Nitratifractor salsuginis DSM 16511: one gene and its partner. Each later gene encodes a partner of the first gene's protein in a complex. Links are inferred from orthologs where the notes say so. Each region holds a gene or a part of one and is shown in the gene's direction. Other genes may lie near its edges. The genes, in order: groL and metK.

What was found.
Region 2: the proteins of groL (region 1) and metK are in contact, whole or in part, in a cryo-EM structure (PDB 8P4O), measured with the Escherichia coli proteins. The link is inferred for Nitratifractor salsuginis DSM 16511 from one-to-one orthologs.

Annotation. Positions count from the first base shown.
Region 1 is NC_014935.1:1,859,701-1,866,101, forward strand. The notes cover bases 2,187-5,083. They hold groL (chaperonin GroEL), read left to right. Parts: upstream 2,187-2,764; coding sequence 2,765-4,402; downstream 4,403-5,083. Other genes in these bases: groES (co-chaperone GroES), read left to right, coding at 2,429-2,695; NITSA_RS09545 (glycerophosphodiester phosphodiesterase), read left to right, coding at 4,697-5,083. In the rest of the region: pyrF (orotidine-5'-phosphate decarboxylase), read right to left, coding at 36-749; NITSA_RS09525 (molybdopterin molybdotransferase MoeA), read right to left, coding at 753-1,988; more of NITSA_RS09545, read left to right, coding at 5,084-5,527; NITSA_RS11465 (hypothetical protein), read left to right, coding at 5,600-5,770; ribosome maturation factor RimP, read right to left, coding at 5,775-6,215; 30S ribosome-binding factor RbfA, read right to left, coding at 6,205-6,401.
Region 2 is NC_014935.1:289,211-295,709, forward strand. Bases 1,129-4,123 are described here. They hold metK (methionine adenosyltransferase), read left to right. Parts: upstream 1,129-2,044; coding sequence 2,045-3,202; downstream 3,203-4,123. Other genes in these bases: dxs (1-deoxy-D-xylulose-5-phosphate synthase), read left to right, coding at 1,129-2,035; NITSA_RS01535 (4Fe-4S dicluster domain-containing protein), read left to right, coding at 3,456-3,743; ndk (nucleoside-diphosphate kinase), read left to right, coding at 3,856-4,123. In the rest of the region: NITSA_RS01520 (hypothetical protein), read left to right, coding at 1-168; more of dxs, read left to right, coding at 152-1,128; more of ndk, read left to right, coding at 4,124-4,269; NITSA_RS01545 (YceD family protein), read left to right, coding at 4,279-4,653; rpmF (50S ribosomal protein L32), read left to right, coding at 4,676-4,828; phosphate acyltransferase PlsX, read left to right, coding at 4,846-5,847; NITSA_RS01560 (beta-ketoacyl-ACP synthase III), read left to right, coding at 5,917-6,499. UniProt on the Escherichia coli protein: Catalyzes the formation of S-adenosylmethionine (AdoMet) from methionine and ATP.

The DNA of each region.
Region 1 (6,401 bases):
CCCCCGAAAAGGGCGCCACAGCAAGGTACCAAAGGCTATTGTGATCGAGCGGAAAGCCCCCCGATGCGTTGCAAGATTTGCCGCACTTTTTCTTTGGGATCGGGGTCTTGATAGACAGGCCGCCCGATGACGGGAAAGTCCACGTGCTCTTTGGCCGCCAACTCCAGGGTCGCCACCCGCTGCTGATCCCCCGCCTCCTCTCCAAAGGGGCGGATCCCGGGGCACAGAGTCAGAAATTTCTGCGAAGTCACCTCCTTGACTGCCCGGCTCTCAAAAGCGGAGCAGACCACCCCGTCCAATCCCGCCTCATAGCTCATTCGGGCGAACTCCCGAGCTTTCTCGTCGATTCCCTTCCCATAGATACGGCGAAACTCCTCTTCGCTGAAAGAGGTCAACGCCGTCACCGCCAGGACCAGGGGACGATCCTCTCCATAGGGTTCCAGCCGCTCCATGACCGTCCGCAGGGCCCGCTCCCCGGCGCTGGCGTGGACATTGAACATCTCCACCCCCAACTCGGCGATCTCCGCCGCCGCGTCAGCCATTGTGTTGGGGATGTCGTAGAGCTTCAGATCGAGAAAGATCCTGAAACGGGGGTTGATGCTCCGCAGGGTATCGAGAAAGTCCCGGCCGTCGCGGATGTAAGTGCGAAAGCCAACCTTCATCCAAAGATCATCGAACTCCCCCAGGGCTTCGGCGAGACGGAGATTCTCCGCGGAGCTGGGCAGGTCCAGGGCTATAGCAAGTTGCATCGGCTATCCTTCCTGTGAATCGTTTCGAAATTCTACCGCATCCCAAAGGGGGATCACCTCGATCGATGTTCCTTCCGGAAGTTCCCGGACCTCCTCCCCGAATATCGCTAGGACATCGCTCTCCGCCAGGGGAGTGAGCATCCCCGATCCGTAGCGGTTGCCCCGGGTAGGAAAGAAACGCCCCTCTCTCATTCGCCCCAGGACCATTTCGCTCCGCCCGCCCCGCAGCTTGAGCACTTCGCCCATCGCGGCGCTGAAACGGCGGTGCCGGACCGATCGGGCCCCCTGCATCCGAAAGAGCACCGGAATCGCAAGGACCAAAATATTGAGCATCGTAGCCAGAGGATTGCCCGGCATCGCCATCACGAAGCTCCGCCCCATCCGACCCATCATCGTGGGACGCCCCGGTTTGACATTGACCCCGTGAAAGAGAGGCTCAAGCCCATTAGCGAGGAAGGCTTCGTAGAGAAAATCGGCTTCTCCCGTACTGATCCCTCCGCTGGTGAAGATCACATCGTAACGCTTGAGCTCCCCCAGCATTGCGACGGTGCTTTCCCGATCGTCGGGGATGCGGCCGTGGTATTCCGCCGCGAAGCCATAGCGCTGCAGCAGGGCAATGATCCCAAAAGCGTTGGCATTGTAAATCTCGTCCTCCTCCGCTTCCTCCCACGGTTCGCGGATCTCATCTCCGCTAGACAATACAGCGATCCTCAGCGGCGCCGTCACCTCGGCCGCCATCAACCCCTGGCTGCTCAGCAACGCGATATGGGAGGGTTCCAACACCGTTCCCGCCTCCAAGAGCGTCGTCCCCACGTCGAGCTCTTCGCCTCGTTTGCGCAGGTTGCTCCCCCGCTTGATCCCCTCAGGAATCGTCACCGCTTCATCCGTCACATCAGAGCACTTCTCGATCGGAACGATCGTATCGGCATCGGCCGGTACCTGTGCCCCCGTCATAATCCGGTAGCACTCTCCCTCCTCTAAAATCGCTTCGGGTCGATCTCCGGCAAAAATCGTCGCGGCGATCCGCAGTCGCTTCCCGCCATCCCCATAACGAAAAGCGAAGCCGTCCATAGCCGAATTGTCAAATGAAGGAAGGTTTTTGCGAACCTTCACCTCTTGCGCGAGAATACGCCCCAAAGCCCGATCAAGCGTCACAATCTCCCGTTCCCTTTTGAGCGGCGCATTCTCCAACGCCAAACCCAGCGCCTCTTTTAATGACAAGGTATCCAGCTTCACCATAAAGATCACTCCTCTCTGCAATTGTTCAATGGAGCTATTATGTCTAAATCATTGTTAGAGATCGAAATGAAAAAGGCAGTATTATCTAAAAGGCCAACTGTGTGACTGTGGGTTAAAAATAAAAAAAAAGATGGAAAATAGTAATGAGAAATAAAAAAGGGGGAATGGTAGCAGGGGGGGAACTTGAATCCCCGACCTCCGGCTTATGAGACCAGCGCTCTAACCAGCTGAGCTACCCTGCCATCAAAAATACAGGCCGGAATATTACCCTAGAAAACTTTAAAAGTCAATACCAAGCCAAAGAGAGAGAAATAAGTATTAAAAATAAGGTAACTTTAGTCAATAACACTAATGATTCTTAAATATTTTCCTGGAATTGACTTGACATACATCAAAAAACTCACTAAAATACCGTCAAACTAAACCAAAAAGGAGCGAGCATGAACTTCAAACCCCTGGCTAATCGTGTACTGATCGAGCGTGAGGAGGAAGTCACAACCACCGCTTCCGGCATCATCATCCCCGACAACGCCAAAGAAAAGCCCCTTCAAGGGAAAGTCCTGGCAGTCGGACCCGATGCGGAAGAAGAGGGAATCAAAGTAGGCGACACGGTCGTCTTCGGCAAATACGCCGGGACCGAGATCGTTCTGGACAATAATGAGTATCTCATCCTCAACAGCGACGAGATCCTCGGTATCCTGGGCTAAGCCCCGAATATTAGAGAGTAAGAAGAGTAGAAGAATAGAAATCAGTCAACGCATCAAAGGAGCATAAAAATGGCAAAAGAAATCGTCTTTTCAGATATCGCACGTAACGGACTCTACAGCGGAGTCAAAAAACTGGCCGACGCGGTCAAGGTCACGATGGGACCCCGCGGACGTAATGTCCTGATCCAGAAGAGCTTCGGCGCTCCCAGCATTACCAAGGACGGCGTCTCTGTCGCCCGGGAGATCGAGCTGGCCGATTCTCTGGAAAATATGGGAGCTCAGCTGGTCAAAGAGGTCGCCAGCAATACCGCGGACGAAGCCGGTGACGGTACCACCACCGCCACCGTTCTGGCGGAAAGCATCTTCCGCGAAGGTCTGCGCAATATCACCGCAGGGGCCAACCCCATCGAAGTGAAGCGAGGTATGGACAAAGCCAGCGCCGCCATCATCGAAGAGCTCAAGAAGATGAGTAAAGAGGTCAGCGACAAAGAGCAGATCGCTCAGGTTGCCACCATCTCCGCCAATAGCGATGCCAAAATCGGTAACCTCATCGCCGAGGCGATGGAAAAAGTTGGTAAAGACGGCGTCATCACCGTCGAAGAGGCCAAAGGAATCAACGACGAACTCGAAGTCGTCGAGGGTATGCAGTTTGATCGTGGTTATCTCTCGCCCTACTTCGTCACCAACAGTGAGAAGATGACCGTCGAGATGGACAACCCGCTGATTCTCATCACCGACTTCAAGATCAGCAGCCTCAAAGACCTGATCCCTCTGCTCGAGCAGACCCAGCAGAGCGGACGCCCGCTGCTGATCATCGCTGACGATGTCGAAGGTGAAGCTTTGGCGACTCTGGTCCTCAACCGCCTCAAGGGCATCCTCAACATCGCCGCCGTCAAAGCCCCCGGCTTCGGCGACCGCAAGAAGGAGATGCTCAAGGATATCGCTATCCTCACTGGCGGTACCGTCATCACCGAAGAGCTCGGTCTGACCCTGGAGAAGACCACCATCGATCAGCTCGGTCAAGCCGCCCGTGTCGTCATCGACAAAGATGATACCACCATCGTCGACGGTAAAGGCAGCAAAGAGGCGGTCGAAGCCCGCATCCGCGAGATCAAGGCTCAGATCGAGAACACCACTAGCGACTACGACCGCGAGAAGCTCCAGGAGCGCCTGGCTAAGCTCAGCGGTGGTGTCGCTGTCATCAAGGTCGGTGCCGCTACCGAGACCGAGATGAAAGAGAAAAAAGACCGCGTCGACGACGCCCTCTCCGCGACCAAAGCGGCTGTGGATGAGGGAATCGTTATCGGCGGAGGTGCCGCATTGGTCAAAGCCGCCAAAGCGGTCGAAATCAGCCTCGAAGGTGACGAGCAGGTCGGTGCGGAGATCATCCTGCGCGCCGTCAAAGCTCCCATCAAGCAGATCGCAGACAACGCCGGCTTCGACGCCGGAGTCGTCGCTGACAAAGTCAGCACCAGCGAAGACGCCAACCTCGGTTTCAACGCTGCCACCGGCGAATATGTCAATATGTTCGAAGCCGGTATCATCGATCCTCTGAAAGTCGAGCGGGTCGCACTGCAAAATGCCACCTCTGTCGCCAGCCTCCTGCTGACGACCGAAGCGACCGTCAGCGAAATCAAAGAGGACAAACCCGCTCCCGCCGCTCCCGATATGGGAATGGGCGGAATGGGCGGAATGGGGATGATGTAATCTCCCCCACCTCCTGAAGGAATTTTCCCAAAACGTCGATTCATTCCCTCCTTTTCTTTCCGGTCGTGAGACCGGAATCTTTCATATCTGAATAAAATACTTCATTCCTTTAACAAGAAGATCCCATCACACTGCTTTCCCTATCAATATTCAGGACAATATAACCTCTTCGCAATGCTTCAATTTCCATTTTGATTCCAGAGGTCTTCAACCTACCTTCCTTGTTCTGGCAATGATTAGATTTTATCAACTTTCTATTTTAAACTGGTAATATATTTAAGGGAAGGAGTAGTTATGGCTTTTTACGAAAAATTCAGATCAGACCAGTTGATCGGTGCCCACAGAGGTTGGAGGGAGATCCGTCCGGAGAATACACTTTGTGCTTTCGAAGCGGCGGCAGGGCATTGCGACTTCATCGAACTTGATGTGCAGCTGAGCCAGGATGGAGCCTGGGTCGTTTGCCACGATGAGACATTGGAGCGAACCACCGATGTGGAACAGTGTTTCCCGGGGGAACTGCGCCCAAGACGGGTCATCGACTACGCCGTGGAAGAGCTTCGCCGACTTGATGCAGGAAGTTGGTTTCTCGACCGGGACCCCTTCGGTACGCTGAAATCGGGAAGGGTGTGGAGAGAAACGATTCAGGCCCTGATGCCTATCCGACTGCCTACCCTGGAGGAAGTTCTCGATTTTTCCGCAGCGAGCGGGATCTCTCTGAATATCGAGATCAAAGATATGCAGACGCTTCCGGCAAAAAAGGTCGTTCGAAGATTCAGGGAGGTCTTGGAAGAGTATCCCAAGGCGCTGCCGCCCATCCTGGTCTCCTCCCTCAACCACTATTACCTGGCCGAGCTCAGTCGAGGGATCCCTTCACTCCCTCTGGCTGCTCTGGTGAATGCATCCCATCCTCCACGACTCAAAGACTACCTGAAGCGGCTCTGGGTCGAAGCCTATCACGTCGATACGACACTGATCAAAACTACCCCGATCGAGTCTTTGGAACGTCTCGGCATCTACTGCGGCGTCTATACCGTTAACAACCCCATCCATCAGGAGTACCTCTTCCGCCAAGGCTATCGATCGATCTTTTCGGATTGTCTCATCGAAAGAGATACCCCCTGTTGAAACAGGGCAGTAACGAGAAGGTAACGATCTTTCGCCACAATTCTGCATCCAAATACAGAAAAAGGATGCATTATGCAACTCAAACTATCAGAAAAAATCTTTATCTATTCAATGATCGTGATTGGTGTGGCCATCTATCAACTGCTCCGCCTGATTCCTCAACCGGGATTTATGCTCAAAGAGTTGGAAGAGGTACCGGAAAGAGAAGAGAGCCGAAAAGAGCGACTCTGTTACAGTTGCTGAGGGCTCAGGAGTTGTTGGCCCAGTCGAAGTAGGTACGGGCTTTGAGGATCTGGGGGTAGCTGTAGCGGTGTTCGCCCTCTTTATTGCGAAGAATGATCCCCTCTTCGTCGGCAGACTCCAGGATACCCCGGAGTTTTTCGCCTCCGGCGATCTTGAGTTTGACCCGTTCACCGACGGCACTTTGGAAATGCCGGGGCTTTTTGAGGGTCCGCTCGATGCCGGGGGAGCTCACTTCCAGGAAGTATTTGCCGCCAACCGGCGGATGGACATCGAGAAGGGGGGAGAGGTCGTTGGAAATATCGGCGCAGGTGTCCAGATCAACACCCCCGTCCTTGGTGATATAGACCCGATAAATAGTCTGATCGTTCTCGTTGACGGTTTCGGTATCGTAAAACTCCGCTCCGTGGGAGCGCACGATCTTGGCGATCTGATCCTCAAGATTCATTGCCAAGCTCCTTTTCGATCTTTTTGAACAGTTGATCCATCTTGCTGATACGCTCCAGCTGATCGTCGAACTCAAAGGTGAAGTTGGGAGCCTTGTACCATCCTTCCGCCTCTTTGACGTAGGTTTTGAGATAGCCGGCGACCTTGCGCAGACGCTTCAGGGCCTCCTCCTGCTCCTCGGGCTCGA
Region 2 (6,499 bases), 1.6 Mb from region 1 along the record:
GGCTCACGCAGCCTGCTCTTCTACAAGCATCGCTGCGATGACGCATGGTACGAAGCCCTGCTCGAAGAGCTCTCCCTGAAAGGGAAACGGCTCAGCCCCGCCAGAGCGAGGCAGCTGGTCGTCGCCGCGCTGATGAAAGGAGAGGACTCGGATGCAGATCAAAGATAAAAGCCCCGAAGAGTTGCAGGAGCTGGCCCAAAAGATCCGCCAAAGGATCCTGGAAGTGGTCAGCCGCAACGGCGGGCATCTCAGCTCCACCCTCGGAGCGGTGGATCTGATCATCGGGATGCACTATGTCTTCGATGCCCAAAAGGATCCTTTTATCTTCGATGTCTCCCACCAGGCCTACGCCCACAAATTGCTGACCGACCGCTGGGACGCCTTCGATACCCTGCGGCAGTTCGGCGGGATCAGCGGCTATACCAACCCCGAGGAATCTCCCTACGACTACTACAAGGCGGGCCACAGTTCCACCTCCATCTCTCTGGCGGTGGGCGCCGCCAAGGCGATCCGGCTCAAAGGGGAGGACCGCATCCCCGTGGTGATGATCGGCGACGGGAGTATGAGCGCCGGGATGGTCTATGAAGCCCTCAACGAGCTGGGCGACCGCAAATATCCGGTGGTGATCATCCTCAACGACAACGAGATGAGCATCGCCAAACCCATCGGGGCGATCAGCCGCTACCTCTCCAAAGGGATGGCCGGCCCCTTCTACCAGAAGCTCAAGCGCAAAACCGAAAGCCTCCTGGAGATGCTCCCGGAGGGGGCGACCTATATGGCGAAAAAGTTCGAAGAGTCCTTTCGCCTCATCACTCCCGGGATGCTTTTCGAAGAGTTGGGGATCGAATACATCGGCCCCATCGACGGGCACGATATCCCCTCCATCATCCACACCCTCCAGATCGCCAAATCGATGGGCAAGCCGGTGATCGTCCACGCCCAGACCATCAAGGGCAAAGGGTACAAGATCGCCGAGGGGCCCCTGGAACATTGGCACGGGGTGGGGCCCTTCGATATCGAGACGGGGGAGCCGCTGAAAAAGAGCGCCGGAGCCAAAAGTGCAACGCAGATCTTCAGCGAAACCCTCCAGGAACTCGCCTCCCGCGATGAGAAGATCGTGGGGGTCACCGCCGCTATGCCCGGCGGGACCGGCCTCTCTCCTCTCCTGGAAAAATACCCGGAGCGCTTCTGGGATGTGGGGATCGCCGAACAGCATGCCGTTACCAGTATGGGCCCGCTGGCCAAAGAGGGCTTCAAACCCTTCTGCGCCATCTACTCCACCTTTTTGCAGCGGGGATACGACCAGGTGATCCACGACATCGCCCTGATGAACGTCGGGGTCACCTTCGCCATCGACCGTGCGGGGATCGTGGGAGAAGACGGAGAGACCCATCAGGGGGCTTTCGATATCTCCTATCTGCGTCCCATCCCCAATATGACCCTGATGGCCCCCTTCAATGAGCGCAGCTTCAAAAAGGCCCTCCGCTTTGCCGTCGATTTTCCCATGCCGCTGGCGATCCGTTATCCGCGGGGGGCTTTTATGGCGGAGGATTTCGACGTTCCCGACTATGAGACCGGTCGGGCCCATCTGCTCCGGGAGGGGGAGGAAGTCCTTTTCGTCGGCTACGGCAACGGGGTCGGGCGGGCTCTGGAGACTGCCAAACACTTGGAGGAGCTCCGTCCCGCGATCCTGGATCTGCGCTTCGTCAAGCCCCTCGACCGGGAGCTTCTGAGGGAATTGGCCCGGCGCTACCGGCAATGGTTCGTCTTCAGCGAGGGGGCCAGGATCGGAGGGGTCGCCTCCGCGCTTGAGGAGTTCTTCGAAGAGGAGGGGATCGAAGGGGTCACTCTGGAAAGCTTCGAATATGAAGACCGTTTCATCCCCCACGGCAAAACAGAGGTAGTAGAAGAGCACCTGGGCCTGCGGCCGAATCAGTTGGCCCGAAAGGTGGCGCAACGCCTGGAGACGTCCTCCAAGGATGGGGGAGACGGAAGAGTATATAATTCCGAAAAGAAATCCGTAAGCAAAGGATAAAGGAAGCCTATGGCAAAAGAGTATATTTTTACCAGCGAATCGGTCACCGAAGGCCATCCCGACAAGATGGCGGACCAGATCAGCGACGCAATCCTCGACTACATCATCGAGCGGGACAAGGGGGCGAGAGTCGCCTGCGAAACCCTGCTGAGCAACGGCTACTGTGTCATCGCAGGAGAGCTCAAGACCCACGCCTACGCTCCCATGCAGGAGATCGCCCGTGAAGTGGTGCGCGAGATCGGCTATACCGATGCGAGCTTCGGTTTCGACTACCGCAGCGCCGGCGTGCTCAACGGCATCGGAGAGCAGAGCCCCGACATCAACCAGGGGGTCGACCAGGCTTCCGGCGAGATCGGAGCGGGGGATCAGGGATTGATGTTCGGCTATGCCTGCAAAGAGACGGAGGAGTTGATGCCTCTGCCCATCTCCCTGGCCCACAAGATCACCGCCCGCCTGGCCCAAGTGCGCAAGGATGGGACTCTTCCCTACCTGCGGCCCGACGGCAAAGCCCAGGTGAGTGTGCGCTATCGTGACGGCAAGCCGGTGGAGGTCACCACGGTCGTCGTCTCCACCCAGCACGCCCCGGAGATCGAGCAGAAACAGCTTCACCGGGATGTGCTCCAGGAGGTGATCCACGCAGTGATCCCCGAAGAGCTCCGTGCCGAGGATATCGTCTACCACATCAACCCCACGGGCCGCTTCGTCATCGGCGGCCCCCAGGGGGATGCGGGATTGACGGGACGCAAGATCATTGTCGATACCTACGGCGGGAGCTGCCCCCACGGCGGCGGAGCCTTCAGCGGCAAGGACCCCACGAAAGTCGACCGCTCCGCCGCCTATGCCGCCCGCTGGGTCGCCAAAAACCTGGTCGCGGCCGGCGTGGCCGAACGGGTAACGATCCAGATCGCCTACGCCATCGGGGTCGTGGAGCCGGTCTCCATTATGGTTGATACCCACGGCACCGCCAACGTGGAAGAGTCCCGGCTCGAAGCGTGTGTACGCGATGTCTTCGACCTGCGCCCCGCCGGGATCATCAAAAGCCTCGACCTCCTGCGCCCCATCTACCGCAAAACTGCTGCCTACGGCCATTTCGGCCGGGAACTCCCCGAATTTACCTGGGAGCGCACCGACCGGGTCGAAGAGATCCGCTCCTACCTGGGACTCTAGGGCCGACCCCTCTGGGGAATGGAAGATTTTGGATTTTAGATTTTGAATTGGAAATAGCTTCCCGATAATTTTTCAAACTGCCGCTAATGTCTTCCGATCTCCCTATTTACTAATATGCAAATACATCGATAACTTCCTTTTCTGTTACATTTTGTATCATTTCTTACACATTAATTTGTCCTATTTTTCTTAAAGACTCGTTTAATCTTCCTGTGCTATAGTGTGATTCACAAAACGAACAAAGGAGAAACACATGGCAGTAATGATTACAGACATCTGCATCAACTGTGCGGCATGTATCGATGAGTGCCCCGTCGAAGCGATCGTTGACGAGGACGATAACCCCACAGGTGAGGACACTTACTACGTCTACGCTGACAAGTGTGTCGAGTGTGTCGGATACCATGATACTCCCGCCTGTGCGGAAGCCTGTCCCACAGAAGGGTGCATCGTCTGGGCCGAGTGTGTCGAGGGAATGCCCTGCCGGGAAGATGTCCCCGCCGAGGCACGTGCCGAGCACGCTCCTGTCATCGAGGACTAAAATACTCCTTAGCCTCCGGACGGGAAGAAGCTCTCCCGTCCGTTTTTAAACTCCCCTTTATACTTTTTGTGATATTATCCACCTCCAAATTTTTAATCAGGACTCAACTACGATGGAAAAGACCCTATCGATCATCAAACCTGACGCTGTCAAAAAGAATGTGATCGGAAAGATCATCGACCGATTCGAAAGCAACGGCCTGCGTGTCGCCGCGATCAAAAAGATCCAGCTCAGCCGCGCCGATGCCGAAGCGTTTTACGCCGTACACAAAGAACGCCCCTTCTTCGGCGAGCTCGTGGAGTTTATGATCTCCGGCCCGGTTGTCGTCTCCGTTCTCGAAGGAGAGAATGCCGTCGCCAAGAACCGTGAGCTGATGGGCGCTACCGATCCCAAAGAGGCGGCTCCCGGCACGATCCGTGCCGATTTCGCCGAGAGCATCGACGCTAACGCCGTGCATGGAAGCGACTCTCTGGAGAATGCCGAGAAAGAGATCGCCTTCTTCTTCGCCCAGCGGGAGATTCTCTAAGGAACTTCCTTGAAAATCACGTTTAGCAAGGTGGGCCGCTCCCCCGGAAACTTCCGCCATCGGATGGAAGATCTGGAGATCGAAGGCACTTTGCTCAGGACCGGAGCCCATGAAGTGAGCATGGAGTCGGAGATCAGCGGAGAGATCAGGCTGATTTGCGACCGATGCGGCTCCGAATTTACCGAAAAGCTTCGTCTCCCTCTGGACCTGACCCTCACCGATCAGGCCCGGAAGGTGACGGAAGATTTGGATACCATAGAGTTTCTGGACGGCATGATCGACATCTCCCGATTGATGGAGGGGGAGATCGCCTCCTACCGCTCCGCTTATCATTATTGCCCGAAATGCCGGGAGGATGAGCGGGAAGTGGATATTGAATACTGAAACCCATTAGAAAGGATAACCCATGGCAGTACCCAAGAGAAGACACAGTAAAACCCGCGCCGCCAAGCGCCGCACCCACTACAAGGTCAAACTCCCCCGCCCCGTCAAAGATGCTGACGGTACCTGGAGAATGCCCCACCGCATGAACCCTGTTACAGGCGAATACAAGTCCTAATGTCTCCCGACAAAGGGATGATCCGCGTCGCCATCGATGCGATGGGCGGGGATTTCGGTCCCGAACCCATCATCGAAGGATGCATCCAGGCAATCGACGAACGTCGTTTTCAGCCGATCCTCGTTGGGGATCGGGAAGCGATCCTCTCCTTCCTCCCCCAATATTATCTCGAGCAGGTAGAGATCGTCGAAGCCGGTGATGTGATCGATATGCACGATCAGGCCACCAACGCCCTGCGCCGTAAGGACTCCTCGATCTACAAGGCGGTGGAGCTCGTAAGAGAGGGGAAGGCCGATGCTGTCGTATCGGCCGGCCACAGCGGGGCCACGATGACCCTGGCGACCCTGCGGATCGGACGACTCCCCCACATTTCCAAACCGGCTCTGGCGACGCTGATGCCCAACGTCAACAATGCCAAGACGCTGGTCCTGGACGTCGGGGCAGTCGTGGAGTGCAAGCCCCACAACCTCTACGAGTTTGGGGTGATGGGCGAAGTCTATGCCCAGGAGGTGATGAAGATCTCATCACCCCGTGTCGGGCTCCTGGCCAACGGCGAAGAGGAGTCCAAGGGCAACGAGTTGACCAAAGAGGCGTTCCCTCTGATGAAGAAAATTCCAGGCTTTCTCGGCAACGTCGAAGGGCGGGATATCTTCAACGGCAGTGTGGAAGTCGTGGTCACCGACGGCTTTACCGGAAATATCCTTCTCAAAACGAGCGAGGGGGTGGCCGATGCCATCTTTACCATGATGCGCCAGGAGATCCGAAAGTCCCTGCCCGCCAAGATCGGTGCGCTGCTGATGAAAAAGAAGGTCTTCGCCCGGCTCAAAAAGCAGGTCGATTACGCCGAATACGGCGGAGCTCCTCTGCTGGGGGTCAACGGCTGTGCCATCGTCAGCCACGGCTCCAGCAATGCCAAAGCGATCAAAAACGCCATCTTCCAGGCGATCAACTACTCAGAATCCAATGTCAACAAAAAGATCGAAGAGCTACTGATACGCAACAACGGTGCTCAGGACTGAGCCGCCGTTCTCTTTCACGCTAAAGCCCCTTTATGTTAAAATCACTTCCACTAGAGCGGAAGGAAGTTTATGTCAACTGCTAAACCTATCTATGCATCTATGCGCTCCATCGGAGCCTATGTCCCCCCGAAAATTCTCAGTAATGAAGATCTCGAAAAAATAGTCGATACCACTGATGAGTGGATCGTCAAACGTACCGGGATCAAGGAACGCCATATCGCCGATTCCGATGTTGCCACAAGCGATCTGGCGGTGGAGGCGGCGCGCGACGCCATCGCCCGGGCGGAGCTGGAAGTGGAAGATATCGACCTGGTGCTCTGCGCCACGGTGACGCCCGATTATTTCAATATGCCCGCGACTGCCTGCATCATCTCCAACAAACTGGGGATCAAAAATGTGCAAGCCTTCGATATCTCCGCGGCGTGTAGCGGCTTTGTCTACGGCCTGAGCATTGCCAAGGCTTTCATCGAATCGGGAATGAAACGCAATGTCCTGCTCATCGGTGCGGAGAAGTTCAGCTCCATCGTCGACTATACCGACCGGAGTACCTGTATCCTTTTCGGCGACGGTGCCGGAGCGGCGGTGATCTCCGCTACGCAGGACCCCGATGAGCGGATCATCGATATCCACGCCAGTGCCGATGGTAGCTACG